One region of the Nonomuraea sp. NPDC049725 genome, then DNA from elsewhere that is predicted to be linked to it. Evidence: riboswitches for the same ligand, from Rfam matches in the RefSeq annotation. Region 1 holds a riboswitch; the other holds the start of a gene.
The links. A riboswitch is a leader RNA that binds a small molecule or an ion and turns the genes downstream of it on or off. The one in region 1 is predicted to bind glycine.

Region 1 (15,745 bases):
CCCGAGGGGCCGAGCGCGTCACGCACGGCCTCCACCCGCGCCACGTCCGCCGAGAACGGCTGCCCCGGCTCGGCCACCTTGACCTTCGCGGTGCCGCAGCCGGAACGCCGGACGAGGTCGTGGGCCTGCTCCGGCCCGACCGCCGGCACGGTGGCGTTGACCGGGACCGCGTCGCGTACCGGCGCGGGCCAGCCGTCGAAGGCGGCCTCCCGCGCGCACGCGAGCCACCGGGCGCACTCGCGCGGCCCGTACTCGGGGAACGGCGAGAACTCGCCCCACCCCGCCGGTCCGTGCAGCAGCACCCCTTCCCTGACGGTCTGTCCCCGGAACCTGGTGCGCATCGGAATCCGGAAGACCACGGGAGAACGCGTCACGACCCTCCCTGCGCCGCTGCCCGATCTGACGCCATTAACCTTACGAGCATGTGGAGGAACCCGTCGCATCCGGACCGCCCGCTGCACGCGGTCGCGCTGCCCGCCGGGCCGCGGCTGTTCGCGGCGGTCCGCGACGCGCTGTCCGGCGACGGCCCCGCGGTGCTGCCCCTGATCCCGGGCCAGGAGGCCGCCGCGGTCGAGGCGCTGCGCCCCACCCACGCGGGCGGCGCGCGGCTCGCCGGCGGCGCCGGGGTGCCTGCCGGCGTGGCCGTGGTCATCGCCACCAGCGGCAGCACGGGGACCCCCAAGGGCGTGATGCTCTCCGCCGCCGCGCTGCGCGCCTCGGCGGCGGCCTCGCTGCGCCGCCTGGGCGCGTCCAGGGGCGAGCGGTGGCTGTGCTGCCTGCCCGTCTCCCACGTCTCCGGCCTCCAGGTGCTCGTCCGGTCGCTGCTGTGCGAGAGCGAGCCGATCCTGCACGAGCGCTTCGACCCGGTGGCGGTGCTGGAGTCGGGCGCCGACCACGTGTCGCTGGTGCCCACCCAGCTCCACCGGCTGGTCGAGATGCGGGCCGACCTGTCGGGGTTCCGCACCGTCCTGCTCGGCGGGGCCGCGCCCCGGCCGGGACTGCTCGCCGAGGCCGCCGCGCTCGGCGCGCGGGTGGTGACGACGTACGGCATGAGCGAGACGAGCGGCGGGTGCGTGTACGACGGCGCGCCCCTCGACGGCGTGGACGTGCGGGTCGGCGAGGACGGGCGGATCGAGGTGTCCGGGCCGGTGCTGTTCTCCGGCTACCGGGGCCGTGCCGGGAGCCCGCTCGACGGGGGCTGGTTCGTCACCTCCGACCTGGGCGAGCTGGCGGACGGGCGGCTGCGCGTGCTGGGCCGGGCCGACGACGTCATCAACACCGGCGGCGAGAAGGTGCCGGCCGCGTCCGTGGCCGCCGTCATCGGCGCCCATCCCGGGGTGGCCGACGTGGCCGTGGTGGGCCGCCCCGACCCCGAGTGGGGCGAGCTCGTGGTGGCCGCCGTCGTGCCCGCCGACCCCGCCGCGCCGCCGACGCTGGCCCAGTTGCGGGCCTACTGCGCCGACCGGCTGCCGCCGTACGCCGTGCCGCGTGACCTGCGGCTCCTGCCGAGCATGCCCCTGCTGGCGAACGGGAAGACCGACCTGATCCGCCTCAAGTCCGGAACCTGATGACTTGTGCGTGCGTCATAGTGGGGAAGAGACGGAGGGAGTGTTCATGGACCAGACCCGCAAGATGTGGGCATCCGCGGTGGCCGTCGGCGTGATCGTCGCCGGTGGCGTCTCCGTCGCGGCGGCCGCCTCGGCGGGCAGGCTCGACCAGGCCAGGCAGACCCGGGCCGTGATCGAGAAGTCGGTGGTGCAGCCCGCGCAGCCCACCCCGTCCACATCTCCGACCGGGCTTCCCTCGGCGCGGCCCTCGGACGACGATCTCGTGGTGACCAGCGAGGTCAACCCCGATCCCGACGAGGTCATCCGCTACTGGACGGACGATCGTCTGGAGGAGGCCAACCCGATGCCCATGCCGGAGGTCAGGCAGGGAGAGTTCGAGCTGGCCGAATAGCGCCACCGGTCACCCTTTTGGGCGTTTTTCACCCCTCGGGAACAAATAGCGCGGATCGGCGTTATTGATACTGGTGAGTCGTGCGGCCGGAGCCGGGCCGCCCCACCCAAAACGCCCAGAATCGCTTCCACTCCGTTGGAGGAGGTGTCCTCATGCCCCGAACCGCCGTGGCGACCCCACCCGCAACCCTCGAGCAGCTGATTGACCGAGGGCGAGCCCAGGGTCACCTCTCTCTCGCGGACCTGCGTGACGCGTTCGCCCACGCGGGCATCAGCCCCGCCGAGGGCAGGTCGATCCTGCGCGAGCTGACCGATGCCGGGGTGAGTCTGGCCGCCGGTGACGAGCCGCCCGCCAAGGCGCCCGCCCAGGCCCGGAAGACCGCCAGGAAGCCCGCCGCCAAGCGCTCCACCAGGAAGAAGGCTTCGAGTCCCGAGACTACCGACTCCGGGGCCGCCAACGCAAAAACCGGCGACGAGGACGTGCCCGACGAGCTGGTCCTGCAGGCCGAGGAGGCCGAGCTGGAGAGCGAGCCCCTCGACCTGGACGACAACCAGTCGGTCATGGGCGACTCGGTGCACACCTACCTCAAGTCGATCGGCCGCCGCACGCTGCTCACCGCCGCGCAGGAGGTCGACCTGGCCCGCCGCATCGAGGCCGGACTGTACGCCGAGTACAAGCTGGAGATCGGCGAGGACCTGTCCCCCGCCGCCCGCGACGACCTGCTCATGGTGGTCGAGGACGGCAAGGCCGCCAAGGACCACATGCTGGAGGCCAACCTCCGGCTGGTCGTGTCCGTGGCCAAGAAGTACACCGACCGCGGCATGTCCCTGCTGGACGTCGTCCAGGAAGGCAACCTGGGCCTCATCAGGGCCGTGGAGAAGTTCGACTACACCAAGGGCTTCAAGTTCTCCACCTACGCCATGTGGTGGATCCGGCAGGCCATCCAGCGCGGCTTCGCCGACTCCGCCCGCACCATCCGGCTGCCCGTGCACGTGCTGGAGATGCTCTCCAAGCTGTCGCGCATCGAGCGTGACATGCACCAGCGGCTGGGCCGCGAGCCCACGCCGGAGGAGCTGGCCGTCGAGCTGGACAAGACGCCCGACCAGATCGAGGAACTGCTGCGCACCAGCCGCCAGCCGATCTCGCTGAACGCGACCATCGGCGAGGACGGCGAGACCACGATCGGCGACCTCATCGAGGACGTCGACTCGCCGGAGGCGTCGGAGATCGTCGACCGCCAGCTCCTGGGCGACCAGCTCCGGGGCGTGCTGCAGAACCTGTCGCCGCGCGAGGCGAAGATCATGGCGCTGCGGTTCGGCCTGGTGGACGGCAAGCCGCACACGCTCGACGAGATCGGCAAGCACATGGGCCTGACCCGGGAGCGCATCCGGCAGCTGGAGAAGGAGTCGCTGTCGAAGCTGCGCCACCCCAGCAACACGCGCCCGCTGCTCGACTGGGCCAGCTGAGCGGCCACCCACCAGGAAAAGCCCCGGCCACCCGGCCGGGGCTTTCTCATGTCCGCGGAAGCGTCAGCGGACGGCCGGGACCGGGCGGGGGACGCGCGGGATGCCCCACATGCGGTTGTTCTCGCGCAGCGTGCGCAGCCGCTCCACCTCTGCGGTCCACATGGCCCCGGCCGGCGTCGCCTTGGCCTTGCGGCGGGCGATCCGGTCGTCGTAGGCCTTGACGCCGAACGTCGCCCGCTGGCCCGCCTCGGCCGCGCGCAGCGCCTCGGTCAGCGCCTGGTCGAACGCGATCCCGGCGGCCATCAGCTCGACGTCGTCGGCGTCGGCGGCCCGCAGGTCGCGCAGCGTGCTCTCGGCCTCACGGGCCTTGTCGAGCAGCGCGGGGTAGCTCTTGGAGATCTCCACATCCGCGTGGAAGCGGACCTCGGCCTCGCGGCTGACCCGCGGACGGAAAAACGCCATCGAACTCTGCCCTTCACCACTGTCGTCAGCACTGTCGGCTCTTACCAGCGACAAGCGTACGCCGTCCGGCGCCACGCCCGGCAACCGGACGTCTCCCGGCCGGCGCCCTTTACATAGTAAGATGATCTCCATGCCCGCCAAGCGACCACCCGTCCCCCTCTCGCGCGAGCGGATCATCGAGGCCGCGCTGCACATCGCCGACACTCAGGGCCTGCGCAGGCTCACCATGCGCCGCCTGGGCGACGCCCTGGAGGTCGAGGCCATGGCCATCTACCACCACCTGCCCCGCGGCAAGGAGGCGCTGATGGACGCCCTGGCCGAGCACGTCACCGCCGTCCAGGTGGAGCCCGCCGGCACCTGGCAGGAGACCGCCAGGGCGTGGTGCCGGGCCGGCCGGGAGGTCCTGCGCGACCACCCGGGCGTGCTGGCCCTGGCGCTCACCAAGCCGCCCAAGGGCGGCACCGCCGTGGCCATCGGCGAGCAGATCTCCCAGCTCGCCGACGCCGGCCTGCCCGACGCGGCCGACGCCGTACGGTCGCTGCGGGCGTTCGTATTCGGCAGCGTGGCGGTCGAGGTGCAGCAGTCGGGCTGGGCCGACCCCGAGGCGGACGAGTGGATCCGGCGCGACGAACGGGCCGACGCCGACTTCGAACGCGGTCTCGACGCATTGCTCCGAGGCTTGGAAACGTAGTGTGCGTGTCTCGCTTGGACCGTTATCCTGCATAAGGCACGCTGTGTCGAAGGTCACACGCCAAAGTGCATCCTCCTCCAACCGTCCTAACGGACTATGTCGGAACATGTGACACACGTCGCACACTTGCTGGAAACGAATACCCGAGCCGCTCCCGCCCCCACCGGGAGCCACCCACGAGATATCGGAGGCACGCCGATGTGCCCGCACGACCCGGCCTGTCCGTCTGCCGAGGCGCCCGACCGCGAGGCCGCACGCACCCTGGCCTGCCACCCCGAGCAGGGGTGGAGCCTCCTCTGCAACGGCGTCGTCCTGTTCGAGGACACCGGGGAGCTCCTTCCTGGCGGCACCGCCATCGCCCCGCACCGGCCCGAACCCATGGTCGGCGCGGCCTGACCGCACGCTCCTCATGCGGCCACCGGCCCCTCACGGGCCGGGGCCCCGGCTACCTCCAGTAGAGCTTCACCCAGTCGGCCACCACCTCACCCACCCGGGCGGGGTCCTTCTTCAGGTCGTGCCCCTCCCCGGGCAGCACCACCAGCCGCGCCGCGTCCGCCGCCTCCGGCACCCCGAACGGATCCCGGTCCCCGTTCACCACCAGCACGTCGACCCCGGCGCCTCGCAGCTCCTCCGCCCTGGAACGCTCCGGCCTGCCCGGCGGGTGCAACGGGAACGCCAGCGCCACCACCGCCGCCGCCCCCGCCGCCTTCGCGGTCCGGCACGCCACCCGCGCGCCGTTGCTCCGCCCGCCCTGCACCAGCGGCAGCTCCGGCCAGCGCGCCCGCAGCTCCCCCAGCACGGTCAGCCACGCCTCGTCCTGCCGCTCCGCCGACCCCGGCGCCCGCGCCCCCGCCACCCGGAACGCCTGCGTCACCCGGGCCACGTGCGCCCGCGCCCCCAGCGCCGCGTCCCGCACCGCCAGCAGGTCGGGCGCGTCGACTCCCCCGGCCGACCCGTGCGTCAGCACCAGCAGCACCCGGGCGCGCTCCGCCTCGTCGATCTCGACGCGCGCCGGGCCCCGCGCCGTCATGATCTCCATGGCAGCACCGTACCTGGGGATGAGGCGAAGATGGCTCTCAGGTCTGATGACGGCGCGCCGCCCGGAGTGCAGGATGGCCAGCATGCGAGAGACGAGTCCCATGCGCGAAGATCTTCAGGCGACGCTCGACGCCCGCCGCGACCTCGGGCCCGAATACGAAGCCGCGCTGGTCGACTCGCTGGTCGAGCGCATCGACGCGACGATCGCCGCCCGCGTCGCCGCCGAGCTGCAGTATCAGGGCGTCGCCCCGCGCAAGCCGCCCAAGCACAAGTCCAGCGGCACCGGCATCATCCCCGTCGCGCTGGGCTCGATGGGCATCGGCATCCCCCTGACGGCGATCGCGGCCGGCAGCGCGGGCATCGCGGGCCTGCTGATCACCTGGATCGCCATCGTCGTCATCAACGTCGCCGCCGCCGCGGCCATCATCCGCCGCCCCTGACCCCGTCCCCCGTGGCCCTGCCGCACGGGACCGCCCCAGCCACCCGCCGCTGCGGGACGTGGCCACCCCCAGGAGCCCGGCCGCCGCCCTGCGGGGCCGCCTGCCGCAGGAGGCGCTGCCGCTGCCGGTCGCTGCGGGTGGGGTCAGCGGTCGTAGCGGAGGCGGACCTCGGAGGCGAGCGTCTCGTCCTCGTGGTCCAGGCCGTACGCCCACACGTGGTCGGCGTCGTCGGCCCGGCCGCGCAGCGGCAGCGTGCGGGCCAGCAGCTCGATCGCCAGCGCGCTCGTCTGGGCCTCGCCGCCGTCCTCGACCGCGCCCGCGAACTCGGCGCACGCGAGCTCCAGGTGGGCGATGCCGAGCTGGACGCGCAGCCGGGCGGCGTCGTCACCGGAGGCGTCGCGGAGGGCGTCGAGCAGCAGGTCGGCGGCCTCCCCCGGGTCGCCACGCTCGATGAGCAGGTCGGCGAGCTGCTGGACGGCGTGCATCCGCACGCCGGTCGCACCCTCAGGGGCGTCCCCGGCGCGCGGCTCACCGTCGGCGGGCCCCGCCGTGTCGAGGGCGGCGCGCAGGGCGGACTCGGCCTCGTCGGGGTCGTCGGCGTCGAGGGCGAGCCGGGCGAGCGCCAGGTGGGCCAGCGGCACGTACGCGGGCGTCCCGACGCCGAGAACGGCCTGCCAGGCGCCCCGGGCCTGGCCGAGGCGGCCCTCGCGTTCGAAGCCCTGGGCCAGGTGGCAGGCCGCCTGGGCGGCGAACTCGGGATGGCCGGTGGCGAGCGCGGCGCGGGCGGCGGCGCGGGCGCCCTCGACGTCGCCCGCCTCGTCGAGGACGACGGCGAGCCCCACGGCGGCCTGCGCGGCGTCGGGCCCGTCGGCGGCGGCGAGGTCGGCGAGAATGGCCGCCGCGCCGTCGAGGTCACCGTGCTCGGCCAGCCGGCGAGCGGTGTCGAGGGGCGGGGTCTGCAGCTCTGAGGACGTCAAGAGAGCTCCTTCGCGCGGCGATCGCACCGAGCTTAACCACTTCTGACGATCATGTCTGCTCACTTGACCCAGCCGGCCTGGAAAGCGGAGAACCCCGCCCTGCGCGGGCGGGGTCCTCCGGGCGGCCGAACGGTCCGGTCAGTCCTCGTACGCCTCCAGCGGCGGGCACGAGCACACCAGGTTGCGGTCCCCGTACGCCTGGTCGATGCGGCGCACCGGCACCCAGTACTTGCCGTCGCGCAGCGAGGGCACCGGGTAGGCGGCCTCGGTCCGGGTGTAGGGGTGCGGCCACTCGTCCGCGGTGACCGCCTCGGCGGTGTGCGGGGCGTTGCGCAGCGGGTTGTCCGACTTGTCGTAGTCGCCGGACGCCACCTTGGCGATCTCGCCGCGGATGGCGATCATCGCGTCGACGAACCGGTCGAGCTCGTTCAGGTCCTCGCTCTCGGTCGGCTCGATCATGAGCGTGCCCGCGACGGGGAACGACATGGTCGGCGCGTGGAAGCCGTAGTCGATGAGGCGCTTGGCCACGTCGTCGACGGTGACGCCGGTCTCCTTGGTGATCTGGCGCAAATCCACGATGCACTCGTGGGCCACCAGCCCGCCGCGCCCGGTGTAGAGGACGGGGTAGTGCGGGGCGAGCCGCCTGGCCAGGTAGTTGGCCGACAGGATGGCCTGCTCGGTGGCGGCGGTCAGGCCCTCGGCGCCCATCATCCGGACGTAGGCCCACGAGATCGGCAGGATGCCGGCCGAGCCGTAGGGGGCGGCGGAGACGGGGCCGACGGCGCTGCCGTCGCGCAGCGGGTGGCCGGGCAGGTAGGCGGCCAGGTGGCCGCGGACCGCGACGGGGCCGACGCCGGGGCCGCCGCCGCCGTGCGGGATGCAGAACGTCTTGTGCAGGTTGAGGTGGGACACGTCGGCGCCGAACTCGCCCGGCTTGGCCAGGCCGACGAGCGCGTTGAGGTTGGCGCCGTCGACGTACACCTGGCCGCCGGCCTCGTGCACCTTGGCGCACACCTCGGTGATGCTCTCCTCGTACACGCCGTGCGTGGACGGGTAGGTGACCATGATCGCGGCGAGCCGGTCGCGGTGCTTGCCGATCTTGGCGTCGAGGTCGGCGAGGTCGACGTTGCCGTCGTCGTCGCAGGCCACGACGACGACCCGCATGCCGGCCATGACGGCGCTGGCCGCGTTGGTGCCGTGCGCCGAGGACGGGATGAGGCAGACGTCGCGCTCGGTGTCGCCGTTGGCCCGGTGGTAGGCGCGGATGGCCAGCAGCCCGGCGAACTCGCCCTGGGAGCCGGCGTTCGGCTGGATGGAGACGGCGTCGTAGCCGGTGACCTCGGCCAGCCAGCCCTCCAGCGTCTCGATCAGCTCGCGGTAGCCGGCGGCCTGGGCCTCGGGCGCGTACGGGTGGATCGCGGCGAACTCGGGCCAGGTGATGGGCTCCATCTCGGTGGTCGCGTTCAGCTTCATCGTGCAGGAGCCGAGCGGGATCATGGAGCGGTCGAGCGCGATGTCCTTGTCCTGGAGCTTGCGCAGGTAGCGCAGCATCGCGGTCTCGGAGCGGTGCTCGTGGAAGACCGGGTGGGTCAGGTAGTCGGACTCGCGCAGCAGGGCGGCGGGCAGCGCGTCGGCGGCCTCCCCGGCGGGCTCGACGCCGAACGCCGCCCAGACGGCGGCCAGCTCGGCGGCGCCGGTCTTCTCGTCGCAGGAGATCGAGACGTGGTCGTCGCCGGCCTGCCACAGGTTGACGCCGCGCTCGGCGGCGGCGGCCACGACCTCGGCGGCGCGGCCGGGCACGCGGGCGAGCACGGTGTCGAAGAACTCGCCGTGCACCACCTCGACGCCGCCCCGGCGCAGCCCCTCGGCCAGGGTGGCGGCGTGGCGGTGGACGCGGGCGGCGATGCGGCGCAGCCCGTCGGGGCCGTGGTAGACGGCGTACATGCCGGCGATCACGGCGAGGAGCACCTGGGCGGTGCAGATGTTGCTGGTGGCCTTCTCGCGGCGGATGTGCTGCTCGCGGGTCTGCAGGGCCAGCCGGTAGGCGGGGTCGCCGTCGGCGTCGACCGACACCCCGACGAGGCGGCCGGGCATCTGCCGCTGCAGCCCGTCGCGTACGGACATGTAGGCGGCGTGCGGGCCGCCGAAGCCGAACGGCACGCCGAACCGCTGCGAGGAGCCGATCGCGATGTCGGCGCCCAGCTCACCGGGGGCGGCGAGCAGCGTGAGCGCGAGCAGGTCGGCGGCGGCCACGACGAGCGCGCCCGCCTCGTGCGCCCGCCCGGCCACGGCGCGGAAGTCGCGCAGCCGGCCGGAGGCGCCGGGGTACTGCACGAGCACGCCGAAGCACTCGGGCAGCTCGCCCTCCAGGTCGCTCTCCACGAGCGTGATGCCGAGCGGCTCGGCGCGGGTGGCCAGCACCGCCTTGGTCTGCGGGAGGGCGTCGGCGTCGACGACGAACACGTCACTCTTCGCCTTGCCGGCGCGCCGGGCCAGCGTCATGGCCTCGGCCGCGGCGGTGGCCTCGTCCAGCAGGGACGCGCCCGCGACGGGGAGGCCGGTGAGGTCGGACACCACGGTCTGGAAGTTGAGCAGCGCCTCCAGGCGGCCCTGCGAGATCTCCGGCTGGTAGGGCGTGTAGGCGGTGTACCAGCCCGGGTTCTCCAGCAGGTTGCGGCGGATGACGGCGGGCGTGACCGTGTCGTGGTAGCCCAGGCCGATCATCGAGGTGAGGACGCGGTTGCGACCGGCCAGGGCGCGCAGCTCGGCGATCGCCTCGGTCTCGCTCGCGGCGGCGGGCAGCTTGAGCCGGTCCTTGGCCCTGATGGACTCGGGGACGGCGACGGCGACCAGGTCCGCCACCGATTCGAAGCCGACGGCCTCGAGCATGCGCTGCTGCTCGGCCGCGGACGGGCCGATGTGCCGGGCCGAGAACGGCGGTGCTGACAGATCTGTCATGGAGATGCCTCCCGAGGCTTTGGAGACCGGCGCTGGGCGCGGGCGAATGCCGGATCTCCCCCTCTGTCACCGCGCGCTAGTCATCGCGACCTGAGAGCTTCGCCCCGGCGGGGCTTGCACCGTCGGTGAAGCGCGCCTGGCGGGCGCACCTGCTTTCCAGAGTTGCCTCACCCGAGCGGTACGGGATGCCTGAGAGATTCCGGGGAGGGTTGCTCCTTCGGCGCCCCGGGCCAGCCGGGGTCTCTCCCGCACGGGGTCGACAGCATGTCCCAGATTACTACGCCTTGTCCGGCAACCCCACCGCAGGCGGCCTGATGCGCACGCCGGGAGAGTCGCTCCCCGTCACCTGGTGATTCCCGTCACCCGGTGTTCCCCGTCGCCCCGTGCTCACCCGTAGGTCGCGGTCACCTGTGCGTCGTGGTCACCCTGTGCGCCGTGCGCGGCGCCGCCGGGCCAGCTCGTCAGCGGGATGTTCGGCCGGGACGGTGTCCGCGACCGCCGCGCGTTCCCCCGGCAGCTCCGCGAGGGAGCCCTCGACCTCGCGCCAGACCCGGCCGAGCGCGATGCCGAACACGCCCTGACCGCCCTGGAGCAGGTCGATCACCTCGTCGGCCGAGGTGCACTCGTAGACGCTGACCCCGTCGCTCATCAGCGTGATCTGCGCGAGGTCGGCGACCCCGCGGTCACGCAGATGCTGCACGGCGGTGCGTATCTGCTGGAGGGAGACTCCCGTGTCGAGCAACCGCTTGACGACCTTGAGGACCAGGATGTCGCGGAAGCTGTAGAGCCGCTGCGATCCCGAGCCCTGGGCGGCTCTTATCGTGGGCTCCACCAGTCCGGTGCGCGCCCAGTAGTCAAGCTGCCTGTAGGTGATGCCGGCCGCCGCGCAGGCCGTCGGCCCGCGGTATCCGATGTCGTCGGGAAGCTTGGCGGGCTGCTCGTCGAAGAGCAGACCCTGCTCCCCGGCACGCTGCCGCGCGCTCTCGCGCCGCACCGGATCTTCCTGGCCGGCCGTCTTTCCCTCGCCGCTGCTGACCGCCACGCGGACCTCCGGCTTTCTCTCATCCCGCGGCCTGATCTGGGGGTTCGTAAAAGGCGACCGCGGGTTTCACTTGCACCGTAGGACCGTGACCATGCTCAGTCAACGATCCGGCTCGGCGCGTCGTGAAGCGTAAATGCACTGAAATACCTACCCCGCCCTGCCGAAGTCCTCGGGAGAGATCGTGTCAAGGAACTCCCTGAACTTCTCCACCTCGTCCTCCTGGTCGTCCGGGATGATCACGCCGGCCTCCTGGACCACCTCCTCGCTGGCGAAGATGCGGGCCCCGGTGCGCAGGGCGAGCGCGATCGAGTCGGACGGCCGGGCGCTCACCTCCACCCCGTTGGAGAACACGAGGTCGGCGAAGAAGATGCCGTCACGCAGCGCGACGATGTTGACCGCGCGCAGGCCCACGCCGAGCGCGCTCAGCACGTCCCGGAACAGGTCATGGGTGAGCGGCCGCGGGGGAGGCTCCTCCGCCTGGGCCAGGGCGATGGCCGTCGCTTCGGTCATGCCGATCCAGATCGGCAGGAACCGCTCCCCGTGTGCCTCCTTGAGCAAGACGATCGGTTGATTTGTAGGCATTTCTACGCGAACGCCCACGACCTCCATCTGCAACACGGGCTGCTCCATATTCGACTGGCCGGTGGCCCGGCACAGGTCATCGCTGGTCCGCTTCTGCAATTCAACGTAACACCCGGGGAGCCCTGAATGTCCCGCGGGCCGCTCATCGCCCCAGAACGCTCCGCACACCCGTGCGCAGCAGCGCCGCGTGCAGGTCGAGCAGCAGAGCCGACAGCTCCCTGGCCGTCTCGTCGGCCTCCCCGATCGCGCCGGGCGCCCGGCGTTTCAGGATCGGCGCCACCGTCTGCTCCACCAGCCCCGCCTCGCGCTCGGCCGCCGCCCGGACCGCCCGCAGATGGCGGGCGTGCAGGCCGAACCTGGCCAGCGCGCCGACGCTGCGGGCCACCTTCAGCGCGTCCTCGTCGTAGCGCCTGGCCTTGGCCGCGAGCAGGCCGTAGTCCTCCAGCTCGGTGAGCGTCTCCTCGTCGATCCCGGCGGCCTCCAGCAGCTCGGCGCGGCTGAGCCGGACCTCCTGCTTGTCCTGGAGGGCGCGCGGGCGGCCGAAGCCCTCCGCCATCTTGTCCTTGATCACCCGCAGCGGCAGATAGTGGTCGCGCTGCTCGGTGAGGATGTAGCGCAGCTGCTCGACGTGCAGGTGGGTGAACTTGCGGAAGCCGGACGGGGTGCGCTCGGGCTCGATGAGCCCCTCGCCCTCCAGGAACCGGATCTTGGAGACGGTGACGTCGGGGAACTCGCCCTGCAGCAGGGCGAGCACCTCCCCGATGCTCATGTGCGAGCGTGCCGCCTGCGAACTCATGTGCCGGCGGGTGTCCGCATCAGGAACAGGAGCCGGAACTTGCCGATCTGCACCTCGTCGCCTGAATGGAGCGGAACCTCCTCGATGCGCTCGCGGTTGACGTAGGTGCCGTTGAGGCTGCCCACGTCGCGCACCGAGAACTGGCCGCCGCGATGGCGGTAGAACTCGACGTGGCGGCGCGAGACCGTGATGTCGTCGAGGAAGATGTCACTCTCCGGATGGCGGCCGGTGGTGGTGAGGTCCTTGTCGAGTTTGAAACGGCTGCCCTGGTTGGGCCCCCTGGTCACGGTCAGCAGCGCCGTGCCGGGCGGAAGCTGCTCGACCAGCGCCCGCTCGGCCAGCAGCATGTCACCGGTCTCTGCCTCGTACGCCTCTATTCCCGCGACGGAGATCGTCGATGTGGTATCCCCTGAGACCTCGGGTCTGGTCAACGGTGACCCACAACGGGAACAGAAACGGGCATCCTCGGGGTTGGCGTGCCCGCACTGCGTGCAGTAGACGCTCGGCATCGATCGGCTCGGCCTCCTACCGCGAAGACGCGGCAACGGTGCTCGGGGCGCGCCTCGCTTCGCTCTCAAGATTTTGCGAATGCCGCAACTTACGCTGATCAGCGGCAAAGGTCAAGGCGGGGCGCTGGACGACAGGCTGGACGCTGACAAAGTTACCGCCGCCCCCGCCCGAAGGTCCATGCCGCCGCGCCTTTCCAACATTACGATCTTGCCCGCCATCCCGACAAATCACCGGGATCAGGTGCTCGCCCGCTCCACCACGCGCGCCCAGCGCTCCAGGAGGAGTTGCGCGGTGTCGACGTCGGCCGCCTCGGCCCACAGGTGGGTGACCGGCTCGGTGGCCGCGGGCAGGATGAGCACCCAGCTCCCGTCCTCCCCCGCCACCCGCACGCCGTCGGTGGTGTCGACGCGGTGGCCGTCGCGGGCGGCCTCGGCGGCCTCGATGACCGAGCGCATGACCGCGCCCTTGACCGCCCACTGCGTCGGGATCGCCCGCCTGAGCAGGTTGACCTCGGGGATGCGGGCGTCGATCTGGCTGAGCGAGAGCCGGGTGCGCGCGACCAGGCCGAGCAGGCGCATGAACACGGCCAGGCCGTCGAGCGCCGGGCTGAACTCCGGCACCACGAAGCCGCCCCGGCCGTCGGCCGCGAAGATCATGCCGGGCCCGGCGGCGGCCGAGGTGAGGGCGTCCACGGCGGTCGAGGTCCACTCCACCTCGACGCCGTGGAAGCGGCACACCTGCTCGGCGACGCGGGTGGTGGTGACGGGCAGCGCCACCCGCCCGCCGCGCCGCTCGGCGGCCACCAGGTCGAGCACCACGAGCAGGGCCCGTTCCTCGCCGATGAGCTGGCCCATCTCGTCCACCAGCGCGATGCGCTCCCCCACGGGGTCGAAGCGGACCCCGAAGGCCGCCCTGGAGGAGCTGACGAGCTCGGAGAGGCGTTGCAGGTCACGGCGGCGCTCGGCGATCGTCTCCGTGGGCGACAGGTCGTCCAGGACGGCGTTGACCGTCAGCACCTCGATCCCGGCCCGGCCCAGCAGCCGGGGCAGCACCAGCGACGAGGTGCCGCCCGCGCAGTCGACGACCACCTTCATGTCCCGTACGCCCGTCATGTCCACCCGGCGCAGCAGCTCGTGCGCGTAGTCCTCGACGGCCCTGGCCGGGTAGGTGAGCTCGGCGATCTCGCCGGGGAAGGCGCGGCGGAACTCCTGCCGGGAGAAGACCCGCTCCAGTTTGCGCTGCGCGGCCGGGGGCAGGTCGGCGCCCCGGTCGTCCATGATGACGATGTCGACGCTCTGCGGGTCGCCGGCCGTCGTGCGGATCGCGATGCCGCCCGCCGCCGTGCCCCGGGTGGCGTGGAAGCGGGCCACGGGCAGCGGGGCGGCCTCCAGGTCCAGCACGTTGATGGCGCTGGCGGTCAGCGCGCCGATCACCGCCCGCTTCAGCGCCCGCGCGGCCAGCGAGGAGTCGCGCGAGGTGACGACGTTCGCGCCCTTGCTGAGCGTGGTCGCGTACGCGCTGGCCAGCCGCACGCACAGCTCGGGGGTGATCTCCACGTTGACCAGCCCGCTGACGCCGCGCGGCCCGAACAGGCTGCGCTGGCCGCGCGACTCCCAGATGACGCTCGTGTTGACGACCGCGCCCGCCTCGATGGTCTTGAACGGGTAGACCCGCACCCCGCTGGAGACGTACGCCTCGGGCTCGATGACGCACTCGTCGCCGACGACCGCGTTCTCCTCGATCCGGGCGCCGCTCATCACGTCGGTGCTCTTGCCGATCACGCAGCCGCGCAGGTGGGTGCCGGGGCCGAGGTAGACGTTGTCGTGCACGATCGCCCGGTGCAGGAACGCGCCCTCGCGCACCACCGCGTTGTTGCCCAGGACCGTGTACTCGCGCAGCTCGGCGCCCGCCTCGACCTTGGCGTACTCGCCGATGAACAGCGGGCCCTTGAGCACGGCGTCGGGCTCGACGGAGGCGGAGGCGGCCACCCAGACGCCGGGCGAGACCTCGAAGCCGCCGATGTCCAGCCTGACCTTGCCGGTCAGGGCGTCGGCGTGGGCCTTGAGGTAGCTCTCGTGGGTGCCGACGTCCTCCCAGTAGCCGGCCGCCACGTAGCCGTAGATGGGGGCGCCGCGCTCCAGGAGGCGGGGGAAGACGTCGCCCGACCAGTCGACGGGCTCGCCCGCGGCCACGTGCGCCAGGACCTCGGGCTCCATGACGTAGACGCCGGTGTTGACGGTGTCGGAGAAGACCTGGCCCCAGGTGGGCTTCTCCAGGAAGCGCTGCACCCGGCCGGACTCGTCGACGATGATGATGCCGAACTCGAGGGGGTTCGGGACGCGCTTCAAGCCGATGGTGACAAGTGCCGAATTTTCGCGATGAAAGCGGACCATGTCGGATAAGTCGATATCCGTCAGGGCGTCGCCGGAGATGACCAGGAAACGATCGTCATGTAACCGGGCAGCGGCGTTCTTCACGCTGCCCGCCGTGCCGAGCGGCACGTCCTCGGTGGCGTACTGCAGGCTCATCCCGAGCTCGTCGCCGTCGCCGAAGTAGTTGCGCACGAGCGCCGCCAGGAACTGGACCGTCACCACGGTCTCGGTGACGCCGTGCCGCTTGAGCAGCCGCAGGACGTGCTCCATGATCGGGCGGTTGACCACGGGAAGCAGGGGTTTGGGCTGGTTGGCCGTCATCGGACGCAACCGGGTGCCCTCACCGCCCGCCATGACGACCGCCTTCACCCGATCACTCCTTCGTGGTCGCGGTTACGAGCCGGCGCACCTGTATCACATACAACACGCCTGCCCACCAGTACAGGCCCGTT
Region 2 (15,745 bases), on a different contig from region 1:
TCGGCGGCGGCCGCCATCCGGGCCTGCTGGTCGCGCTCGCGCTCGGCGCGTTCGGCGCGCTCCTCCAGGCCCTCCAGGTAGCGGCGGCGCGTGCTCGCGTACAGGCCGGTCAGCCAGAGCGCCATCACGAAGATCGTGCTGGTGGTGAACATGCCCAGCGTCGGCGTGTCCCACTGCACCAGCGCCAGGAACACGCCCAGCTCGGCCACCATCAGCGCCGCCAGCGCCCACCGGAACGCGCACTGGTAGACCACCGACCACAGCGCCACCAGCACCGCCATGTTGGCCGGCAGCACCTCGATCTGGGCCGCCCACTGCGCGAAGCTGACCAGCGACACCACGGCGAACACCGCCAGCGGACGCCGCCACAGCAACGGCAGCAGCAGCGCCAGCGTCAGCACCGCGTAGACGGGCGCGTTGAGCGGCGGCAGCGACCCGTCGGGCGCGTAGGTCAGGTAGGGCACGACGGGCAGCAGGCACAGCAGCGCGAGAGGAGCCACCCGCAGGGCGTCCATCAGCTTCACATGGCGCCTCGACCACGCCCGTACCCTGCCGAACACAACCATCACGATACGTAAACCCGGGAGTGGGGCGGCTCAGCCTTGAGAGTGAAGTACGCCTACGACCCTGGTCTTACACGGCTCCGGTCTTACGCGGGTCTTACGGCCCGGCAGGCAAAGTAGTCGTCGGGAGCACCCTCTGGGGTGAGTAAAGGGAGAGATCGTGATGGCGATCATGATCGCGAAGCCGGGTCGCGCGGAGACGAGGAAGCTCCGCGCGACCCGATCCGCTTGCGGGCCGCTGGGCTAGAGTCTCCCCCGGCCGAAAGATCCGAGACCGGGGACCCGCATGTCAGCGCACCACAACCGTCCGCAGGACCTCGTCGTCCTGGTGCCCGAAGAGCGCGGCCGCGCGGCCCTGTCCGCCGTCACCGGCCTGCGGCCCCTCCTGTACGACGTCGGGGCCCCGTTGCCGCCGGGAGCCGCCGAGGCCCGCGCGATGGTCGTGCCCTCACGCCCGGTCGACCGCGTGCTGGCCCTGATCGGCGAGCTGCCCGAGCTGCGCCTCGTCCAGACGCTCAGCGCCGGCACCGACCAGTGGCAGGGCCGCCTGCCCACCCACGTCGCCCTGTCCAGCGCCCGGGGCGCCCACGGCGCGGCGGTCGCCGAATGGGCCGTCGCCGCCCTCCTGTCCCTCTACAGGGACCTGCCGGGCTTCGCCGCCGACCAGGCCGCCGCCCGCTGGCGTCCCCGCATGGCCGAGTCGCTGGCGGGCAAGCGCGTGCTCGTGCTCGGCGCCGGCGACCTCGGCACGCAGCTCCGCGTCCGGCTGGAGCCGTTCGGCGCCCGCGTCACCATGGTCGCCCGCCGCGCCCGTGACGGCGTCCGTCCCCTGGACGACCTGCCGGGCCTGCTGCCCGCCCACGACGTGGTGGCGCTCATGCTCCCGCACACCCCGGCCACCCACCACCTGGCCGACAAGCGGTTCCTCGGCCGCATGCGCGACGGCGCCGTCCTCGTCAACGCCGCCCGGGGCCCCGTCGTCGACACCGACGCGCTGCTCGGCGAGACCCGCTCCGGGCGGCTGCGCGCCGTCCTCGACGTCACCGACCCCGAGCCGCTGCCCGGCGACCACCCGCTGTGGCACACGCCGGGCGTCATCATCACCCCGCACGTCGCGGGCACGGTCCCGCAGGCGGACGAACGCTCGTGGCAGGTCGCGGCCGACCAGCTCGCCCAATTCGCCCGGGGTGAGCAACCCGCGAATCTGGTCGGCTGACGCCATTTCGTTCGCGTCCGTATTTCGGGGTGCCGCCGTGCCGAATAACCGGCCGGGTTTCGGCGCATCGCATTTCCGGGCGAACACATATCGGCCAATTGCCGGACGGTGTCATTGATGTGCGGGCGGGGGGACTCGAACCCCCACAGTGTCTCCACCAACAGGACCTAAACCTGCCGCGTATGCCTGATTTCGCCACGCCCGCGCAATCCCGCCAAAGGCGGGCCGTGAATAGTTTAGCGCTCCGGCCACGCACCGGTGCCACGTCACCTACCGGCACGGACAAGGCGCGGTGCGTGTCAATTCACCCCGGGCGGGCTCCCGGATCGGAGCCCGCGGGGAGTGGTCAGGAGAGGCCGAGCTTCTTCTTCAGGCTCGCCACGTGCCCGGTGGCCTTCACGTTGTAGAGGGCCTGCTCGATCTTGCCGTCGGCGTCGATGACGAACGTGGAGCGGATGACGCCCACGACTTCCTTGCCGTAGAGCTTCTTGGTGCCGTACGCGCCGTACGCCTTGTGGATTTCCAGCCCCGGGTCGGACAGGAGCGGGAAGGTGAGCGCGTCGCGTTCGGCGAACTTGGCGAGCTTCTCCGGCTTGTCCTTCGACACGCCGAGGACGACGAAGCCGTCGGCGGTGAGCTGGGCGAGGCTGTCACGGAAGTCGCACGCCTGCTTGGTGCACCCGGGAGTCATCGCGGCGGGGTAGAAATAGAGGATCACCCGCTTGCCTCTGTAGGCGTCGAGGGAGATCTCGTCGCCGCCGGCGGCGGGCAGCGCGAACTCGGGGGCGGCGTCGCCGGGGGCGAGCCTGGTCTCGGTCATGGGTCCTCCAGGAGTTTCTCCAGGAAAACCTACCTGGCCGCCCGCCGTGCCGTACGGCGTGCGGACCTGACAGACTGATCAGGACATGTGAGGGCACGGGCAGGAGCGCGGCCGAGAGGAGAGTCATGGCTGACACCGATCCCGATGAGCTGGAGCGGCGCATCGCGCGGACGCGGGCGGAGCTGGCGCAGACGGTCGACGCGATCGCCGACCGGGTGAGCCCGAAGCGTGTGGCCGAGCGCACGGTGGCGGATGTGAAGTCCCGGGCGGGGAGCCTCGCGGCTTCGGTGAGCGACGCACTGGGGATGTCGCCTCGGCCGGTGGAGTTCGGTGACGACCCCGACCGGCTGTGGGACGACGAGGCGCCGAGCCTGGCGCCGGTGCTGATCGGCGTGGGTGCGGCGCTGGTGATCGGCGCGGCGGTGGTCCTGTGGCGCCGGCGTCGCCGCCGGTGACCCGTCTCAAGGGGCTCCGGCGTCGCCGCCGGTGACCCGTCTTAGGGGCCTCTAGAGGAAGGTGCGGCCCTCGCCTCTGTAGGTGGGGACGGTCTCGGTGAGCGTGTCGCCCTCGACGAGGTGGAGGGCGTCGAAGCGTTCGCACAGCTCGCCCGACTTCGCGTGCCGGAACCAGACGCGGTCGCCGGTGCGCAGGTCCTCGGCGGGCGCGCCGATGAGCGGGGTCTGCACCTCGCCCGCGCCCTCGTCGGGCGCGTAGCGCAGGCCGGCGGGCAGGTAGGGCTGTGGCAGGCGGCTGGGGCCGGGGGCGCCGGAGGCGAGATAGCCGCCGCCGAGCACGGTGACGACGTCGCGTGCGGGCCGCCGCACGACGGGGAGCGCGAACAGGGCCGCCGGGTGGCCGCTGAAGCGGCTGTAGAAGTCGAACAGCCGGGGATGGAAGAGCCCGGACCCGGCGGCGACCTCGGTGACGGCCTTCTCGCGTACGGTGCGCTCGATGGAGCCGGTGCCGCCGCCGTTGACGAACTCCAGGTCGGCGACCTGGCGCACGGCGTTGACGATGCGGCCGCGGCGCACGACGAGCTCGCGGGCCGACAGGGTCTGCATGGCCTTGACGAGCCGGGCGTACGCGGCGCGGGCCTGGGGGGCGTCGCCGACGCCGGCGATCTGGGCCTCGTACGCGAGCAGCCCGGTCAGGCGGTAGCCGGGGCGTTTGGCGATGGCGGCGGCCAGGTCGGCGGCCTGGTCGGGCTCGCGGATGGGGGAGCGGAGCGCCCCCGCCCGAAATTTCCCACCAAAGGCCACAAACCCGGCGTCGATGTCCATACATATCCGGATCTCGTGGCGTGGGTGGACCCCCGCCACCGCATGGTCCATGAACGCCAGGTGCTCCACCGAGTCCACCGTCAGCGTGATCGCCGCCGCGGCCTCCGCCGAGCCCGCCAGCGCGGCCAGCGCCCGCCGGTCGGCCGTCGGATAGGCCACCAGGATGTCGCCGAACCCCTGCTCCGCCAGCCACAGCGCCTCGGGCAGCGTGAAGGCCATCAGCCCGCGGAACCCGTCCAGGGCCAGCACCCGCTCCAGCACCGCCCGCGAGCGCACCGACTTGGTGGCGACGCGGATCGGCTTGCCGGCGGCCCGCCGCACCAGGCTGCGGGCGTTGGCGCGCAACGCCTCCAGGTCGAGGATCGCGAACGGCGGCTCAAGAGCGGCCGTGGCCCGGTCGTAGCGCTGGCGGTCATCCATACCGGCAGCGTAATCCAGGTAAAACGGACACGGCAGGGGTGCGCGCCCCCGGCGGGCAACCACGGCATATCCGCCCATTGATCGCCGGGCCCGTAATGATCCTGCAAACGGGCGGCGGGGGCGCGGTCGAGCCGGTCGGGGACCCGTGTACCTCTGGTCGTTGTGATGACCACGCTCCAGCAGATCCTGCCCGGTGCGGCCGTCGCCGCGCAGGACACCCCGCTCCGCAGGTCCAACCGGGTGCTCAGACCCGCGCGCACGCCCGCCGCGGTGGCCGTGGCCCTGGTGCTGACGGCCGCGCTCGGGCTGACCTGCGCCGAGGTGGTGGCGTCGCTGATGGGCCGGCCGCTCGGCTGGGTGCCGGTCAACGAGGCCGCCGAGCTGGCGTCCGCCTCCTCCTGGAGCGAGCTGGACGCCGTCGCGGTGGCGCTGGCGGGCACGGGCGCGGTGCTGCTGCTGCTCGCGCTGCTGCCCGGCCGCTCCCGGCTGGTCCCGGTGGAGACCACCGACCCGCTGATCGTCATCGGCATCACCCGCTCGGGCCTGCGCCGTACGCTGCGGGCCGTCGCCCAGGAGGTGGACGGCGTGCGCCGGGCCCAGGTACGGCTGCGCAGGCGGCGCATCGAGGTCACCGTCGTGACCGAGGGGGAGAGCTCGGGCACGATGCTCAGGCAGGTCGGCAACGCGGTGGGCGACCGCCTGGCGGGCGTGGGCACGCTGGCCGCGGGCGAGGTCGTGGTGCGGCTGCGCAGGAGGGGGCTGTGATGCGGCAGTACGCGGGCAACCGGATCGGCCTGGCCGTCGTCGGCGCGGTGCTGCTCGTGGCGGGCGGCTACGCCTGGCTGCGCGGCCACGACAAGCTGGCGGGGCTGCCGCCGAAGGCCAGGGTGCTGCCGGAGCGCACCGCGCGGGCGCTGGCCGAGCAGCCGTGGGCGCTGTGGGTGGTGGCGCTCGTGCTGCTGGTGCTCGTCCTGGTCACGCTGCGCTGGCTGCTGCTGAGCCTGGGCTGGGGGCGCTACGGCTCCCGGTCGGGCACCGGGACGGCGATGCTCTGCGTGGGGCTCAAGGACGTCGACGGCCTGGCCAGGGCCGGGGTGCGGGTCGTCGGCGAGGGGGCCAGGCTGCGCATCGGCCTGACCTGCCCGGCCGCCACGGACGTCGGCGCGGTCGTGGCCAAGCTGGACCGCGAGATCGTCAGCCGCATCCGCCGCGAGGTGCGCGACGACGACCTCGGCGCCGTCGTCCGCATCCACGTCCGGCGCTGAACGACCGCGCCGGTCACCGCGCGCTCAGCACTCGATGACGTTGACCGCGAGGCCGCCGCGCGAGGTCTCCTTGTACTTGTCGAGCATGTCCCGCCCGGTGTCGCGCATCGTCTTGATGGCCTTGTCCAGCGACACGTGGTGGCGTCCGTCGCCGCGCAGCGCGATGCGGGCGGCGGTGATGGCCTTGATGGAGGCCACCGCGTTGCGCTCGATGCACGGGATCTGCACCAGCCCGCCGATGGGGTCGCAGGTCAGGCCCAGGTTGTGCTCGATGCCGATCTCGGCCGCGTTCTCCACCTGCTCCGGGGTTCCGCCCAGCACCTCGGTGAGGCCGGCGGAGGCCATCGAGCAGGCCGAGCCCACCTCGCCCTGGCAGCCGACCTCGGCCCCGGAGATGGAGGCGTTCTCCTTGAACAGCACGCCGATCGCGGCGGCCGTGAGGAGGAAGCGGACCACGCCCTCGTCGTCGGCGTTGGGGGTGAAGCGGGAGTAGTAGGTCAGCACGGCGGGGATGATGCCGGCCGCGCCGTTGGTCGGGGCGGTGACGATGCGGCCGCCGGCCGCGTTCTCCTCGTTGACGGCCAGCGCGAACAGGGAGACCCAGTCCATCGCCTGGAGCGGGTCGCGCTCGGCCGACTCGGTCTGCAGCCGCCGGTGCAGGCGGTTGGCCCGGCGCTTGACCTTCAGGCCGCCGGGCAGCACGCCCTCCTGCGAGATGCCCCGCTGGACGCAGTCGGACATGACCTGCCACAGGTGCAGGATCCCGGCGCGGATCTCGGCCTCGGAGCGGCCGAACGCCTTCTCGTTCTCCAGCATGAGCGCGGAGATCGACAGGCCGGTGTTGGAGCAGTGCTTGAGCAGCTCCTCCGCCGTGGTGAACGGGTAGGGGAGCACGGTGTCGTCGGGCTTGATGCGGTCGGCCCCGGTGGCCTTCTCGTCCACGACGAAGCCGCCGCCGACGGAGAAGTAGACCTTCTCCCGCAGCTTGGCGCCCGACTCGTCGAACGCGGTGAAGCGCATGCCGTTCGGGTGCTCGGGCAGCGAGATCTTCCGCTCGAAGACGAGGTCCTGGCCCACGACGAAGGGGATCTCGCGGACCCCGTACAGCGTGACGGTGCCGGAGTCGCGCATGGCGGCCAGCCGCTCGTCGATGCTGTCGACGTCCACCAGCTCGGGCTTCTCGCCCGACAGGCCGAGCAGGACGGCCTTGTCGCTGCCGTGGCCCTTGCCGGTGAGGCCGAGCGAGCCGTACAGGATGGCCTCGACGCGCGCGGTGCGCTCCAGCAGGCCGTCGTCGTTCAGGCCGCGCGCGAACTTGTGCGCGGCCGCCATCGGGCCGCCCGTGTGGGAGCTGGACGGGCCGATGCCGACCTTGAAGAGGTCGAAGACGCTGATCGCCATTGACGCGCCTTTCGGGAGGGCCGGGGCCCGCTACCGGGCCCCGGCGGTGCTGTCAGGAGTCGCCCGAGGTGAGGGCGGTGTATTCCTCGGGCGTCAGCAGGTCCTTCGGGTCGCCGTCCACGCGCACCCGGAACATCCAGCCGTCGCCGTAGGGGTCGCTGTTGGCCAGCGACGGGTCGTCCACCAGGGCCTGGTTGATCTCGACGACCTCGCCGCCGACCGGGCTGTAGATCTCGCTCACGGACTTGGTCGACTCGACCTCGCCGACCGAGTCGCCCGCCTCGATGACCGACCCGGCGTCGGGGAGCTGCACGAAGACGACGTCACCCAGAGCCTCGGCGGCGAACGCCGTGATGCCGATCGTGACGGTGATCCCGTCGTCGATCCCGGCAACCCACTCGTGCTCCTTGGTGTAGCTCAGGTCGTCAGGGATGTTGCTCACTTGTTCCTCCTGTAGAAGGGCAGCTCAACCAGGTCCACAGGTTCTTGGCTGCCCCGGATGTCCACGGCCAGACCTTCACTGACCCCGGTGTCGACGTACGCCAGCGCGATGGGCTTGCCCAGGGTCTGGGAAGGCGCCCCGCTGGTGACCTCGCCGACGACGGCACCGTCCTTGGTGACCGGGTACCCGTGGCGGGGCACCCGGCGGCCCCGTGCGACCAGGCCGACCAGCCGGCGCGCGGGGGCGGTGTCCTTGACCGCCTCCAGCGCCGACCTGCCGACGAAGTCGCCCGGCTTGTCGAATTTCACCACCCTGCCCAGCCCCGCGTCGAACGGGGTCAGCTCCGCGCTCAACTCGTTGCCGTACAGGGGCATGCCCGCCTCCAGGCGGAGCGTGTCGCGGCTGGACAGACCGGCGGGCTTGATCCCGTACGGCGCCCCGGCCGACGTCAGGGCGTGCCAGAGCGGCACGGCGTCCTCGTTGGCCACGAACAGCTCGAAGCCGTCCTCGCCGGTGTAGCCGGTGCGGGCGATGAGCGCCTGGCGCCCGTCGACGACGCCGGGCAGACCGGCGTAGTACTTGAGCCCGGCCAGGTCGGCGTCGGTGAGCGTGGCCAGGATCTCCTGCGCGCGCGGGCCCTGCACCGCGATCAGCGCGTACTGCTCGGAGCGGTCCTCGACCACCGCGTCGTACGACTTGGCGCGGTTCTTCAGCTCCGCGTCGACCTTCGGGTAGTTGGAGGCGTTGGCCACGACCATGAACTCCTCGTCCCCGAGCCGGTAGACGATGAGGTCGTCGAGCACGCCGCCGCGCTCGTCCACGATCATGGTGTAGCGGGCCCGGCCCGTCGCCAGCGCCGACAGGTGGCCCACGAGCGCGTAGTCCAGCGCCTCGGCGGCCTGCGGGCCGGTCACGAAGATCTCGCCCATGTGGGAGAGGTCGAACAGCCCGGCCGCCTGGCGGACCGCGTTGTGCTCGGCGGACTCGCTGCCGTAGCGCAGCGGCATCAGCCAGCCGGCGAAGTCGGTGAGCGTGGCGCCGAGAGCCTCGTGGACGTCTCGCAGCGGTGTCGGTCGGGACATGGGTCGCACCTCAGGGCAGAGTCGGATGCCAGCATCCTCCCCCTCTGTCATCGATGCCTGAGAGCTTCGCCCGGGTTTTGCCGGACTTTCACCTTCGGCGAGGCCCACCGGCCTGCTTTCCAGAGGTCACCTCGGCCGTGCGGTCCTTTGCCTTGAGAGGTTCGCGGGGAGGGCTTGCTCCTTCAGGGGCCCTGACCGGCTGTCAGGGCGCTCTCCCGCACGGTTTCGTCGGTGATGTCCGCAAGCCTAGTGGGGTGACGGCGGTGTTGTCGCGCCCTGAACCGGGCGGACGCCGTACCCGTCGTAGAGGTATGAGACGGATGACCGCGTTCCTCGCGCTGGCGGTGGGCCTGGCGGCCTGCGGCGCCCAGGGCGGCGCCGCGCCCGCCGGGCCCACCGGCGCCACCGGGCCCACCGGGCCGCCCCCGCGCTACACGGCGACGGTGACCGTGCTGGAGGACGGGACGCACGGCCCGCAGATGTGCCGCGCGCTGCTGGAGTCGATGCCGCCCCAGTGCGGCGGCCCCGGCGTGGTGGGCTGGGACTGGAGCGAGGTCCGCCACGAGTCGGCCGCGAGCACCCGCTGGGGCCTGTACGTGGTCACCGGCACCTGGGACGGCGAGCGGCTCACGCTCACCGAGCCGCCGCGCCCGTCCGAAGGGGGACCGAGCCGGCCGGACCCCATCGGGACGCCGTGCCCCGCCCCCGAGGGCGGCTGGAAGCCGGTCGACCCGGCCAGGACGACGCAGGACGCCATGAACGAGGCCATCACCAGGGCCGGATCGGCCAAGGAGTTCGCCGGGGCGTGGATCGACCGGCTCGACCCGGACCCGCCGGAGGAGGGCGAGGACCACGCCCGCGACGTCGTGCTGAACCTGGCCTTCACCGGCGACCTGTCAGGCCGGGAGGCGTGGATCCGGGAGGTGTGGGGCGGCGCGCTCTGCGTCACCGGGGCGAAGCGGACGCGGGCCGAGCTCTACGGGATCCAGGAGCGGGTCATGGACGAGAAGGGCGTGCTGGAGGCCGCCACCAGCGAGACGCGCAACCGGGTGGAGGTGACCATGTGGCTGGCCACCCCCGAGCAGCGCGAGCGCCTGGCGGCCGCCTACGGGGACGCCGTCGTGGTGGAGGACGTCCTGAAGCCGGTCGGTTAGGTGGTGGCCGCGTGCGGGCCGGTCATGGCAGAGGCGGCCCGCACGCGGTGTCCAGGAGGGATCAGACGCGCGCCCACAGCGCGGGCACGTTGGTCGGCTCCCAGCCCGGCAGGCTGGTGTGCGCCTGCAGGCATCTGTAGCTGGAGCCCTGGTAGGTGACGACGTCCCCGGCCGCGTACGAGGTGTACGCCACCCAGGTGCCGCCGCCCGTGTCGCCGGCCACGGTGAGCGAGAACGAGGCCGACCGGTCGGCGCTCGCCCCGTCGCCGTTGACGCCGATCGGGTAGGTGCCCGGCGCGGTGCCGGCGGTGGTGGCGATCGTGACCGTGGACGACTGGCCCGCGGTGATCGTCGCCGGGCTGAACGTGACGCTGACGCCGGCGGGCACGCCGCTCGCCGAGAGCGTGACGCTCTGCGCCTGCCCGGAGCTGACCTGGGTGCTCACGGTCGTGGTGGCCGTGCCGCCCGGGTCGACCGACGCCGACGCCGGGTTCACCGAGATCGTGTAGTCGTCGGCGGGCGGGTTCTCCGAGCCGACCGCGAGCTTCCACAGCGCGTGCGCGATGGCGTCGGTGTTGCGGTCGAGCGCGGTGGTGTTGACGTTGGCCGGGTAGGTGTCGCACGCCCGGTGGTAGCAGCTGTCGAACGGCGCGTTCGCGGTGCCGCCCCACTTGGCCGCCTGGGCCGCCGTCTTGATCGCGCCCGCTCCGGTGGCCAGGCCGCCGACCCGCACCCCGGCGTTCTTGAACGAGGCGTGGTCGCTGCGCCCGTCACCCTCGCGGTCGGGGTCCGGCTGGACGCCGATGGAGGTGAAGTACTCGGTGAACGCCTGCCGCAGCGTGGCGTCGTCGTCGTAGACGAAGTAGCCGGCGTTCCTGGAGGAGATCATGTCGAAGTTCAGGTACGCCTCGACGCCCTGGGCGCCGCCGTTCTGCACGTAGTAGCGGGAGCCGACGAGGCCCTGCTCCTCCGCGCCCCACCAGCCGAAACGCACGTGCTTGGTGAGCGTCGGGTTCCTGGCGGCCAGCGTGAGCGCGACCTCCAGCAGCGCCCCGGAGCCCGAGGCGTTGTCGTTGATGGCCGCTCCGGCGCTGACGCCGTCGAGGTGCGCGCCGAGCATGAGAACCGGGCCGGCCGGACCGCCTCGCCAATCGGCGATCAGATTGCTGCCGCCGCTGAAGCTCTGCACCCGGGTGGTGTACCCGGCCGCGTCGAGCTTGCCCCTGATGTAATTCAGCGAGGCGGTGAAGCCCGGCCGGCCCGAGGCCCGATTGCCTCCGTTGGCGTTGGCGATCTGCTGGAACTGGGCCAGATGCGCCGTCACGTTGGAGATCGGGATGTCCGGGGCGGTCTCCGCGACGGCGTTGGCCGTCTGCGGCTGTAAGAAGGTCAGCGTCAGCGCGAGCGTCGCGACTGCGCCCAAGGTGAGTTTCACGGTGTCCCGCCTGTCTGAGAAAAGGGGGGCGGCCACCCCGGCGTGGCCGCCCGGTCTTGAGGGGTCAGATCCGCTGCCAGAGAGCAGGCACCAGGTTCGGCTCCCAGCCGGGGAGGCTGGTGTGCGCCTGGAGGCATCGGTAGCTGGAACCCTGGTGGGTGACGACGTCCCCGGCCGCGTACGGGGTCCACGGCGCCCAGGCGTCGCCGCCCTGGTCACTGCCCACCGTCAGGGTGAACGTGGCCGTGCGGTCGACGCTGGCGCCGTCGGCGTTCAGCGTGATCGGGTACGTGCCCGGCGTGACGCTCGCCGTGGTGGCGACCGTGACCGTGGACGACTGGCCGGAGTTGATCGTCTGCGGGCTGAAGGTCACGGTGACGCCGGCGGGCGCGCCGCTCGCCGTCAGCGCGACGCTCTGCGCGTCGCCCGAGGTGATCTGGGTGGCCAGCGTGGTCGTGGCGGAGCTGCCCGGCTGCACCGACGCCGAGGACGGGGTCACGGTGACGGAGAAGTCGTCGGCGACCTCGCCGAGCTGCAGGTTGTAGGTCGCGGTCCGGTCCACGTCGGCGCCGTCGGCCGTCACGGTGATCGCGTGGGCGCCCTGCGGGCTGTTGGCGGAGGTGGTCAGCGTGAGCGTGGAGCTCTGGCCGGCCTGGATGGTGGCCGGGCTGAAGGAGGCGGTGACGCCCGAGGGCAGGCCGCTCGCCCGCAGCGTGATCGACTGCGCGGAGCCGCTGGTCACGGTGGTGCCGACGGTCGTGGTGGCCGTGCCGCCCGGCTGCGTGCTGCCGGAGGCGGGGTTCAGCGTCATCGAGAACTCGTTGCCCTGGTTGCAGGGCTGCTCGCCGGCCTGCGGGCGGACGTTGATGCCGTCCCAGGCGGCCTTGACGACGTTGTACTCGGCGCAGCCGGTGTAGAGCGTCCTTGCGGCGTTCAGCGTGGCGACGCGGGCCTTGGCGTGCGTCCACGGCTGCGTCTTGGCGTTGAGGCCGGTCATGAAGATCTCGCCGGCCTTGCGGATGCCGATGCCGGTGATCGCGCCGCCGCCGTCACAGCGGGTGCTGGCGGGCTTGCCCGCCGGGTTGGTGCCCTCGGCGACCAGGTAGAACCAGTGGTTCTGGGGCCCGGCCGCGGCGTGCACCTCGGTGTTCGGGATCTGGGCGCTGTAGCAGTTGGGGTGGTTGAGCGCCTGCGGGTTGTACATGTTGCGGATCGGGCCGTTGCCGGCCAGGTTGACCTTCTCGCCGACCAGGTAGTCGGCCGGGTCGCTGGCGTTGTTCGCGTACGCCTCGGTCAGGGCGCCGAAGATGTCGCCGGTCGACTCGTTCAGGCCGCCGGCCTCGTTGCCGCTGCCGGCGCCGCCGCCGCCGGAGAACTGGAAGACGCCGTGCCCGAACTCGTGGGCGACCACGTCGATGGAGGTGAGCTGGGAGCTGCCGGCCTGGTTGCGGCCGAAGTTGGCGTAGGAGCCGTACCAGTAGGCGTTGACCGCCGACAGGCCCACGCGCGCCGGGTAGCCGCCGCCCGAGCCGTTGACGCCGTTGCGGCCGAGCCACTCGCGCATCATGTCCCACTGCTTCTGGGCGCCGTAGAGGGCGTCCACGCAGGCGGTCTCCATGTTGGTGCCGCTGCCGTTGCCCCAGGTGTCGGTGGTCTTGGTGAACGGCTGGCCGTTCTGCCCGCCGCACTGCACGCCGGGACGGTTCGGGTCGCGCATCGTGTAGGACGGCGTCGTGTCGATGGAGACGTTGCCGACGTGGTGGCCGTTGCCGGTGCCCGCCCTGACCTCGTCCCAGGAGTCGACGACCTTGCCGGTGCGCGCGTCCACGAACACGTGGAGGATGCTCGGGCGGTCGGCGGCGGTGACGACGACCTCCCAGGTGAGCTTCGGCGTCGCGGTGGCGGCGTGTACGACGAGCTTCGGCGTGGCGACGCTGGCCGCCTCGGTGCCGAGGTGCTTCCTGGCGGCGACGGCCGCGGCGGCCGCGGTGACGCGGGCCTTGACGCTCACGTCGATGGTGGCGCGCTGGCCGGTGGTGACCGTGTTGACGACCGCGCCGGACTCGTCGGTGCCCACGACGACGTCGCCGCCGTAGACGGGCAGGCCCTGGTGGGTCCGGGAGTAGGTGAGGAACTGCAGGCCGCGCACGCCGGTGACGGCGGACGAGAGCGTGAACTCGTCCTGCGCCGCCGCCTTGAGCGCCGCCGGCTCGGCGAGCATGAGGCTGGTCGCGGTGGTGAGCGCGTTGCGGCGTTCGTCCGGACCGGGGGGATCGGCCACCTGCATCGCCTGGGCGCTGGTGGCGCCCGCGAGCGTGCTGGTGATCAGGGCTAACGCGAGCGTGGCGGCAGCCCCCAACCTGAGTCTGGGGTTCACTCTCTGGCTCCTACGGGGGTGTGGAGTGGAAGAGCCCCGGCCGGCTGGGGTCACTCAAACCATGCCACCGCCAGTACGAAAACTGGTACCCAACATTTTCCTATAACGTCACGCTATGGCCATGATCAAGTGGCCCGTGGCGCTTCAACCAGGTCCGATAGGCGGGCGCCCGCACCGACTCCGCCCAGTACGTCTTCCGCACGGCGTGGACCAGGTCGGCCGCGGTCGCGGCGAGCGGGCCGCGGGCCGACCAGCCCAGCAGGTGCCGGAAGCGCAGCGGGGTCCCGGCCAGCGGGCGCAGCGTGACCCGGCCCCGGGGCGGCGCGGTCGCCTGGAAGAGGCCGACGCACCGGTCCTCGGAGATCAGGTCGAGCGCCACGTCGAGGTTGACGCCGTAGGACATGCGGGGCTCGAAGCCGCGCTCGGCGCAGGCGGCCCAGAAGTGCTCGCGCGGGCCCGCCTCGATCAGCGGCGGCAGCGCCCAGTCGGCGTCCGCCAGGTCGGCCAGCTCCACCTCCTCCTGCGCGGCCAGCGGGTGGTCGTGTGCCAGGCCCACGAACAGCGGCTCGGTGGCGACCACCGCGTAGACCGCGCCCTGCGGCGGCGACAGCTCGTGCCCCGGGTAGTCGTCCAGCGTGGCCAGCTCGATCCGCTCGGCGGCCAGCAGGCCGGGCAGCGGGTCCAGCGACTGCTCGGTGCGCAGGCTGACGTCGGCGTCGGGGAGCAGCGTGCGCAGGCTCTTGGCCACGTAGATCGCCAGCCGGGTGGGCGCGCAGCCGACCCGGATGCGGGCGTGCCCGGCGGCCTCGGCGCGGCGCAGGGTGTCGCGTTCCAGTTCCTCGAAGGCGGGCAGCAGCGACCGCGACCTGACCAGCAGCCACGCGCCGAGCGGGGTGGGCGTCGCGCCGTCCGGCCCGCGCTCGAACAGCGTGCCGCCGAGGCGCCGTTCGATCCGCTGGAGCTGGGCGGCCAGGGCGGGCTGGGACATCCCCAGGGCGCCGGCGGCGCGGGAAATGCTGCCGGTGTCGGCGATCGCGCACAGCACCCGGAGGTGGCGCACCTCGAGTTCCACGCTTCGAGCTTAAAAGTAAAGAAGCTTTCCAGTAAGGCCCAATCAGGGACAGGCCGCGACCAGAGCCTCGAACAGCTCGCATCCCGTGGCCGCCTCCGGGTGCCACTGGACCGCCACGGCGAACGGGTGGGAGTCCAGTTCGACGGCCTCGACCGTGCCGTCGTCCGCCGTGGCCGTCACCGCCAGCCCGGCCGCCAGGCGGTCCACGGCCTGGTGGTGGTAGTGCGGCACGTCCACCGGGCCGTCGCCGAGCGCCTTCGCCACCCGGCTGCCCGCCACCGGCCGGACCGGCGACCACCCGAACGCGCCCGGCGCGGGGGAGTGGCCGGTGTGCCCGACGACGTCCGGCAGATGCTGGTGGAGCGTGCCGCCGAGCGCCACGTTCAGCACCTGGAGCCCCCGGCACACGCCCAGGAACGGCAGCCCGGCATCCAGCGCCGCCGACAGCAGCGCGAACTCCGCCTCGTCGCGGAACTCCCGTACGTATCCTGTCCGCTCGTCCCGCGGCGCGCCGTAGCGCGCCGGGGCGATGTCGCCGCCGCCCGCCACGATCAGCCCGTCCAGCCGCGTGACCAGCTCGGCGGGCGCGCCGGCGGGCGGCAGCACGACCGGCTGGCCGCCCGCCCGCGCGATCTGCTCCACGTACGCGTACGGCAGCAGCGCCGCCGTCGTCTCCCACACCGTGTAGCGCGCGGGCTCGACGTAGCAGGTGACGCCGATGACCGGACGGCTCACAGCGGCGTCACGTACGCGCCGGAGATGCCGCCGTCGACCAGGAACTGCGACGCGGTGATGAACGAGGCGTCGTCGCTGGCCAGGAAGGCCACCGCGGCCGCGATCTCCGACGCCTCGGCGAAGCGCCCGATCGGCACGTGCACCAGGCGGCGCTGGGCGCGCTCCGGGTCCTTGGCGAACAGCTCCTGGAGCAGCGGCGTGTTGACCGGCCCCGGGCACAGCGCGTTGACCCGGATGCCCTCGCGGGCGAACTGGACGCCGAGCTCGCGCGACATCGACAGCACCCCGCCCTTGGAGGCGGTGTAGGAGATCTGCGAGGTGGCCGAGCCCATCACCGCGACGAACGAGGCCGTGTTGATGATCGAGCCCTTGCCCTGGCGGCGCATGTACTCCAGGGCGTGCTTGCAGCACAGGTAGACGCTGGTCAGGTTGACCTCCTGGACCCGGCGCCAGGCGTCGAGGCCGGTCTCCAGGATGGAGTCG

Region 2: linked by a shared signal. The riboswitch ahead of gcvT (glycine cleavage system aminomethyltransferase GcvT) and the one ahead of gcvP (aminomethyl-transferring glycine dehydrogenase) in region 1 are both predicted to bind glycine.

The regions. Positions count from the first base shown of each region.
Region 1 covers NZ_JBFANJ010000013.1:90,459-106,203, forward strand. The annotation lists gene AB0J53_RS30770 (o-succinylbenzoate synthase) at 1-374, opposite strand, end outside; gene AB0J53_RS30775 (AMP-binding protein) at 423-1,568, shown strand; gene AB0J53_RS30780 (hypothetical protein) at 1,615-1,959, shown strand; gene AB0J53_RS30785 (RNA polymerase sigma factor) at 2,112-3,425, shown strand; gene AB0J53_RS30790 (hypothetical protein) at 3,489-3,887, opposite strand; gene AB0J53_RS30795 (TetR/AcrR family transcriptional regulator C-terminal domain-containing protein) at 4,018-4,578, shown strand; gene AB0J53_RS30800 (DUF5999 family protein) at 4,777-4,974, shown strand; gene AB0J53_RS30805 (alpha/beta family hydrolase) at 5,024-5,617, opposite strand; gene AB0J53_RS30810 (hypothetical protein) at 5,700-6,056, shown strand; gene AB0J53_RS30815 (tetratricopeptide repeat protein) at 6,200-7,033, opposite strand; gene gcvP (aminomethyl-transferring glycine dehydrogenase) at 7,172-9,991, opposite strand; glycine riboswitch at 10,158-10,250, opposite strand; gene AB0J53_RS30825 (MerR family transcriptional regulator) at 10,413-11,033, opposite strand; gene AB0J53_RS30830 (bifunctional nuclease family protein) at 11,181-11,651, opposite strand; gene AB0J53_RS30835 (MerR family transcriptional regulator) at 11,758-12,384, opposite strand; gene AB0J53_RS30840 (FHA domain-containing protein) at 12,408-12,920, opposite strand; gene AB0J53_RS30845 (mannose-1-phosphate guanyltransferase) at 13,158-15,662, opposite strand; gene AB0J53_RS30850 (CDP-alcohol phosphatidyltransferase family protein) at 15,667-15,745, opposite strand, start outside.
Region 2 covers NZ_JBFANJ010000017.1:172,724-188,468, reverse strand. The annotation lists gene AB0J53_RS35705 (histidine kinase) at 1-515, opposite strand, end outside; gene AB0J53_RS35700 (2-hydroxyacid dehydrogenase) at 850-1,779, shown strand; tRNA gene AB0J53_RS35695 (tRNA-Leu) at 1,900-1,984, opposite strand; gene bcp (thioredoxin-dependent thiol peroxidase) at 2,126-2,599, opposite strand; gene AB0J53_RS35685 (DUF3618 domain-containing protein) at 2,725-3,054, shown strand; gene AB0J53_RS35680 (amino acid deaminase/aldolase) at 3,106-4,299, opposite strand; gene AB0J53_RS35675 (DUF6286 domain-containing protein) at 4,465-5,064, shown strand; gene AB0J53_RS35670 (hypothetical protein) at 5,064-5,564, shown strand; gene AB0J53_RS35665 (L-serine ammonia-lyase) at 5,589-6,965, opposite strand; gene gcvH (glycine cleavage system protein GcvH) at 7,018-7,407, opposite strand; gene gcvT (glycine cleavage system aminomethyltransferase GcvT) at 7,404-8,489, opposite strand; glycine riboswitch at 8,620-8,717, opposite strand; gene AB0J53_RS35650 (hypothetical protein) at 8,810-9,643, shown strand; gene AB0J53_RS35645 (M28 family peptidase) at 9,705-11,078, opposite strand; gene AB0J53_RS35640 (M4 family metallopeptidase) at 11,143-13,455, opposite strand; gene AB0J53_RS35635 (LysR family transcriptional regulator) at 13,556-14,527, opposite strand; gene AB0J53_RS35630 (gamma-glutamyl-gamma-aminobutyrate hydrolase family protein) at 14,570-15,262, opposite strand; gene AB0J53_RS35625 (3-oxoacyl-ACP reductase) at 15,259-15,745, opposite strand, start outside.